Regions from separate parts of the Mitsuaria sp. MSU3D genome, predicted to be linked through region 2. Evidence: predicted binding sites of a transcription regulator. Region 2 holds the regulator's gene; the other holds the start of a gene.
What was found. Region 2 encodes FliA, which starts transcription of late flagellar genes. Its sites were predicted from a motif close to CTAAAGTTTNNNNNNNNNNNGCCGNTA; they were not measured.
Positions count from the first base shown of each region.

Region 1: AC1VNM_RS08690 (FlxA-like family protein) is a predicted target of FliA. The motif match lies at 1,255-1,281, and genes of this name have one in related genera.

Region 1 is NZ_CP200314.1:1,992,354-1,995,752, forward strand. Features, by position in the region: gene AC1VNM_RS08680 (MFS transporter) at 1-176, opposite strand, end outside; gene AC1VNM_RS08685 (inositol monophosphatase family protein) at 369-1,163, opposite strand; gene AC1VNM_RS08690 (FlxA-like family protein) at 1,307-1,723, shown strand; gene AC1VNM_RS08695 (response regulator) at 1,764-2,198, shown strand; gene AC1VNM_RS08700 (alpha/beta hydrolase) at 2,330-3,259, shown strand; gene AC1VNM_RS08705 (DUF6928 family protein) at 3,300-3,399, shown strand, end outside.
Region 2 is NZ_CP200314.1:3,405,721-3,409,119, reverse strand. Features, by position in the region: gene flhF (flagellar biosynthesis GTPase FlhF) at 1-298, shown strand, start outside; gene AC1VNM_RS14820 (MinD/ParA family ATP-binding protein) at 618-1,439, shown strand; gene AC1VNM_RS14815 (RNA polymerase sigma factor FliA) at 1,461-2,174, shown strand; gene AC1VNM_RS14810 (methyl-accepting chemotaxis protein) at 2,428-3,399, shown strand, end outside.

The sequences.
Region 1 (3,399 bases), 1.4 Mb from region 2:
ACCGCGCTCAGGCCGAGGGTGTCAGGTCTTTCCAGCACGGCGCCGACCGAGCCGACCAGGGTGACTTCAAGCCCGTCAAGCACCCATGCCACGCCCAGCGCGAGCACCACGCGCCAGTGCCAGCGCGACCAGGGCAGCCGGTCAAGCCGGCGTGCGATATCGAGGGAGGCTGTCATCGACGCCAGATGCGGCAATCGGCGTTCCAAACCGGAGCCGCCGCTCCTGACCGCCCCAATCGGCGGAAACGCCGCGACCCTCAGTCAGCGCATGCCAGCAAGACCGAAGTCAACGAGCGCGACTGGGGCCGGAAGGGTGCTTGGGGGTCCTGGAGGGATCCCCCATGCCCCCTGGAGCGCCCGCGCCCGGCCTCACGACGTCTTCTTCCAAGCTGCCGCAGCCTCTTCCCACACGTCGGGGCTGCGAGCCACGAGCAACCCCGGCTGCCGGTCGCCAGCGCGATAGGGCGTGCCGTCCAGCCGCGCCGCAAAACCGCCGGCTTCCGTGATGAAGAGCGTGCCTGGCGCATGGTCCCAGGCGAGCTTGCGCCAATACAGCGTCGCGTCGAAGGCGCCTTCGGCGAGTGCGGGGTACTCCGCGCCGGCGCAGTTGAGTCCGGGCAGGATCTCGACGCCCTGCCAGGTCGCGACGCGGTCCTGGTGTTCCTGCGGAAGGAAGCGCGTCTTGACGACGGCCCGCTTCAGCCCGGAGCCCGGCGCCGTGTGCAGCCGTTCCGTCTCCCGCCAGGCGCCCTGCCCGCGCCGGGCGTGATGCAGCACGCCCGAGATCGGATCCAGCATCCAGGCCCCGACGGTCACGCCGTCTTCCAGCAGCGCCACCATCGACGACAGCGGTTCGCGCCCCGAGATGAAGTTGAAGGTCCCGTCCAGCGGATCGACCAGCCACACGGCGCCCTCGTCGAGCTGGTCGAGCAGCTCCGGCGTCTCCGCGCATTGCTCTTCGCCGACGACGCGCGAGCCGGGCACCAGCGCACGCAGTTCGGGGGTGAGGAAGGCCTCGACATCACGATCGACGGTCGTGACCCACTCGCCGGGGGCTTTCTCCATCACCTCCTCGTCCGCCAGATGACGGAAACGCGGCGCGATCCAGGTGGCGGCGGCGTGGCGCAGCAGTGCGGCGACGGGGTCAGGCGTTGTCGAGGTCATCCGGGGATGCTACCCGCAGTGCCATGACCCCGGCGTGAGCCTCGGCGCGGGTCCGGGCAGCCGCTGCACGCACGCGGTCGCCCCGGGCCCCCTCAAGACCCGGCCCCGGGGGCCGATATCGGAGCATCGCCCGGGAATCCATCATGCACGTCGCCATCCCCTCCGCCTCCTCGGCATCGACCTCGACGGGGACCTCCTCCGCGGCCTCCGGCACCGGCCCCGACGCGCAGATCGCACGTCTGCAATCGCAACTCAAGCAGTTGCAGAAGCAGATGAAGGATCTCGCCTCGGACTCGACGATGGACGCCCAGGCGAAGGAAAAACGCCAGAAGCTCCTGCAAACCCAGATGCAGATGGTGATGGACCAGATCGCCCAGATCCAGAAACAGGCGGCGGAGGCCGCGCAAGCGAAGGCAGCGGAGCGATCCGGCCAGAGCGCCGCGCCCCAGGCCTCGACGCAGGCTCAGGACCGGGACCACGATCGGGACGCTGATGAGGCCGGCGCGAGGCGCTCTCCCGCTCACGCGTCGCTGGGCGCCTTCCTCGACGAATACGCCTGAGCCTCCTCACGCTAGGATTCCACCCCTGAAGGGGTTCCACATGGTCACGACGATCAAACGCGAAGAGTTCTGTTTCCTGGTGGTCGACGATTTCTCGACCATGCGCCGCATCATCTCCGGGCTGCTCCGCGAGCTGGGCTTCAAGAAGATCCTCGAGGCCGAGGACGGCAAGGCCGCGCTGCGCCAGCTCGAACTCTGTGCCGAGTCGGGCGAACCGGTCCACTTCGTCCTCAGCGACGTGAACATGCCGGTGATGAACGGCTTCCAGCTCCTCGAGGCCCTGCGCGCCAAACCGGAGTCCGATCCGCTGCGCAAGGTGCCGGTGCTGCTGGTCACCGCCGAGGGCCGCAAGGAAGACATCATCCGCGCCGCCCAGCTCGGCGCGACCGGCTACATCGTCAAGCCTTTCAACAAGGACACGGTCGGCGACAAGATCCACCTGACGCTGAAGAACCGGAACATCCTGGTCGACTGAGGCACGCGCGGGGCCTGGCGCGCGCACCTGACGGGGATCCGACGCACGTAACGCACGTAACGGCTTCCAGGGAGTGCCCCGCCGCCACGCCGCGAGACACTCGCGACCCTTCGTTGCTCCCGCTCCCTCGCATGACCGACCGCAGGCAAGTCCTCGCCGCGGCGCTGGGTTCGCTGCTGATGCCGACCACCCGGTCCATCGCCGCGCCCGCGCTGCCGGATGCCACCGGGCCTTACGCCCTGCCCGGCACCTTCGTCCATCCGCTGCCCGATCCGGCCACCGGCCGCCGCTACGAGGTCTGGATCGACCTGTCGCCGAATGCGCCTCCAAACACCGGTCCCCGACCGGCCGTGTTCGTGACCGATGCGCCCTATGCCTTCCCGCTCGTGCGGGCGCTCCGCAACCGCGTGGGTCAACAGGGTCGCAACCTGGCCGATTTCGCTGTCGTCGGGTTGGCGGGGCCCGCGGATGAATCCGCCGTGGAGATGCGCTCGCGCGACTACACCCCGAGCGATCCCCGGACGCGGCCCGGGCGGCCCGCCGATCGCTATGGCGCCCCGCGCTACGGCGAAGGGGCGGCCTATCTCAAGTACCTGGCCGACATCGCAGTACCGGCGATCTCCGCGCGCTACCAGCTCGACCCGGCCCGCCGCGTGCTGCTCGGGCATTCCTACGGCGCGTTGTTCGCGGCGCAGGTCCTGTTCGCCAGGCCGGCGCTGTTCAGCCACTACATCCTCGGCAGTCCGTCGTTCTGGTTCGATCGTCACCTGGTGTTCGAGCAGGAAGCGGCCTACGCGAAGCAGCACACCGACCTGGCGGCCCGTGTCTTCCAGTACGTCGGCGCCTACGAGGCCGTCGCGCCGGGACCGCGCTTCAACAAGGAGAGCGACCTCGTCGCCGACGTGCGCCGGTTCGAGACACAGCTGCGCAGGCGCCGCTACAAGTCGCTGCGCATCGAGAGCCGCGTTCTGGCCGGCGAGGACCATCTCACCGTCGCGCCGGCCGGCGCGACGCTCGGCCTGCTGTGGGCGCTGCCCGGGAAAGGGCCGTACGAGGGTTGACGCGATTACCATCCTCGCCACTGAACGGAGAGGATGGCGCATGGGGGCCAAGACTTGGATGCTGGTCATCTCGGACGGCGACGCTCGCGCGGCCCTGGAAGGGCAGCCGGCGCTCGACCGCGATGCCACGCGCGCGCTGG
Region 2 (3,399 bases):
TGCCTGGCGCGGCGCGGAAGCGCAGGGCGTCATCCTGTCCAAGCTGGACGAAGCGGTGAAGCTGGCCCCGGCGCTGGACACCGTGATCCGTCACAAGCTGCGCGTCCTGGGCGTCACCAACGGCCAGCGCGTGCCGGAAGACTGGCATCGCCTGTCGTCGCAGGCCCTGGTGCAGCGCGCGCTGCGCAGCCACGGCCAGGCGGCCTGGCGCGTGGATGCTTCCGACGTCAACCTGATCTTCACCGCCGGCACGATGGCCGGATCGGCGGGCGCATCCTCGCCGATGGGGATGAACTGACCAAGGGCTGACCGCTCGGCCGGAGGGGCTTCCGGGGGACCGGAGTTGCCAAACCCGGTCACAAGTTCTAGAAAGGGGGAAGGGCTCGGGCCTTTCCCCCTTTTCCGTTGCGGCGGGGGACGACTCGAAGTCGTTGTGTGAGAGGTCCACGAGGTGAGGGTGCCAGGAGAGAAAAGCGGGGTGTTTCCCCCTTTCAATTCCCGGTCAAGGAGTGGCCCCCGGGGCGAAACTTCCGGTAACGGCTCCAGCAATGGCCGGTTCCTTTCGAGAGGGACATGGTGGCTGGAGCGGAAACACGCAAGAGACACAGAGCAGCCCAATGCGCGACTTCAGCAATGCTCCCAAGGACCAGGCCGACGGCCTGCGCCGTCTGTTCGCCACGGCGCGCGTGCGCGTGGTGCCGGTGGTGAGCAATCCGCATGTGGTGGGAAGCGGCGCGCTGCTGGAAGGCATGTGCGCGGCGTTCGGCGAACTCGGCCTGCACACGCTGGTCGTGGACGCGGGCGAGCAGGCCGCGGCGCCGTCGGACCTCGCGGCGGTGGACCTCGCGGCCTGCGTGGAGGCGCTGTCGGCGAAGGTGTCCTTCCTCACCGCGCGCGGACTGCCGCTGCGCTACATCAATGCCAACGGTTCGGCCGCCCAGTTCCTGGAAGCGGTGACCGACGCGGCGCCGTTCGCGGACGTCGTCCTGCTGCATGCCAGCGCCGCGGAACTGAGCCGCGTGCTGGTCTCGCGCGAAGTGCGTCCGGTGCTGCTGGCCGACACCGACGTGCAGAGCGTGACCTACGCCTACGCCGGCATGAAATGGCTGACGCAGCGCGCGGGCCTGATGGTCTACAGCCTGCTGCTGGCCTGCAACCCGCAGCTGCGCCTGGCGGAGCGGATCGCCCAGCAGCTCTCGAGCTGCGGCGACGGCTTCCTCGGCGCGGTGCTGCGCGAGTGGGCCTGCATGGATCCCCGCCAGCCGGTCTCCGCGCCCCTGACGCACGAGCTGCGTCACATGGCGCGCGAGCTGCTGCTGGCCTCGGTACCGGGTGCGGCGCTCGACAGCGCCGCTGATGCGATGCCGCTGCGTCCGCGGCCGATGTGGCAGCCCAAGGCTGGCCGCGCCCCGCAAGGCGTGACCCTCGCTGCGCATTGACGCCGGATTGGAGACGAGACGATGTACACCGCCAAGGGTCAACTCGACAACAACTCGCTGATCCGCCAGTACAGCCCGCTGGTGCGCCGTCTGGCGCATCAGATGATCGCGAAACTGCCGGCCAACGTTGAACTGGACGACCTGATCCAGGTCGGCCTGATCGGCCTGACGGACGCGCTGTCGCGCTTCGACACGGCGCAGGGCGTGCAGTTCGAGACCTTCGCGACGCAGCGCATCCGCGGCGCGATGCTCGATGAACTGCGCGGCAGCGACTGGATGAGCCGCGGCAACCGCCGCCAGCAGCGCTCGATCGAGAGCGCGGTGCACAAGCTCGAGCAGAAGCTCGGCCGCCCGCCGCAGGAGTCCGAGATCGCCGTCGAGATGGGCATCTCGCTGACCGAGTACCAGGAGATGCTGGGCAAGGTGCGCGGGACGCAGCTGGTCTATCTGGAGGACATCTCCGGGGACGACGACAGCGACGACTACCTCGATCGTCACGTCAGCGACGATTCGGCCGATCCGATGTCGATGCTGCGCGACCACCGCATGCGCGAGGCGCTGGTGGAGGCGATCAAGAACCTGCCGGAGCGCGAGGCCTACGTCATGTCCATGTACTACGAACATGACATGAACCTGAAAGAGATCGCCGCGGTGCTGAAGGTGACTGAATCGCGGGTGTGCCAGCTGCACAGTCAAGCGATTGCCCGATTGCGCGTGAAGCTGCGCGACTGGTAAAACGAGCCGCACAGCGGCCGCAGTTCTTGTGGTCCATAAACCATGAGGGGAGCGACCGATGTGGGACTCATGGCGCAGGCGCGCCGGGAAGGTGGCGCCAGATGCGTCGGTGGGGGGAGCCGACATCGGCTTTCATGAGCCGGCGATGCAAGGGAACACGGCGAAGGTCGTCCGGGAGCTCTCCTCCGGCGTTTCCAAACTGGGCCGTGACGCGGCCGAAGTCCGCGGGTTGCTGGAGGACACGCAGAAGGTCGTGACCTCGCAGGCGCAGGCGATGCAGGCGCTGGGCTCGGAGCTGCAGCAGGTCCGGCATGCGCAGGACGGCATCAATCAAAGCACGAACCAGACGCGCGAGGCGGTGGAGCGCGCGCGCACGGCCTTGTCGGGCGTGGGCGACGAGGTGGGCGGGATCGTGGCGACGCTGCGGCAGGTGTCCGGGGCGGCGTCCGAGATCACGAAGATCGCGTTGCAGACGCGGCTGGTGGCGTTCAACGCATCGGTGGAAGCCAAGCGCGCCGGCGAAGCGGGCCGCGGCTTCGGCGTGGTGGCGGATGCGGTGAAGGACCTGGCGGCGCAGGTGGAGGCGTCGTCGAAGGCCATCATGGGCACGGTGGGGACGCTGGATGCGCGGATCGGGACCTTCAGCCGGGAGTTGAGGGCGGACGGCTCGGGAGGAGCCGGCGAGAGCAAGATCCTGCAGGCGTTCGCGGATGTGGAGGTCGATGTCGACCTCATCGCGAAGTCGGCGCAGGAGAGCCAGGCGACGACGCATCAGTTGGCGGAGCGTTCGGGAGAGCTCGGGGTGGAGATCCAGCAGGCGATGCGCAAGCTGGAGTCGGCGTTCGCGTGCAGCGACCGGTTCCTGCGGCTGTCCGAGCAGATGATCGAGCAGATCGCGTCGAGCGGCATCGAGGTCGAGGACTCGCCGTACATCCAGGCGGTGCAGAGCGCGTCGGCGGAGATCGCGGGCTTGCTCGAACGCGCGGTGAAGGAGAAGCGGATCGACGTCTCGGCGCTCTTCGACGAGCAGTACCAGCCGATCGCGGGGACCGACCCGCAGCAGTTCACGACGAGATTCACGCAGATCGCGGATCAGCTGTTCCCGGAGGTCCAGGAGCGGATGCTGAAGTTCTCGGACAAGGTGGTGTTCTGCATCGCGGTGGACCGCAACGGGTACGTGGCGACGCATAACAAGCGCTATTGCCAACCCCAGCGCGCGGGCGAC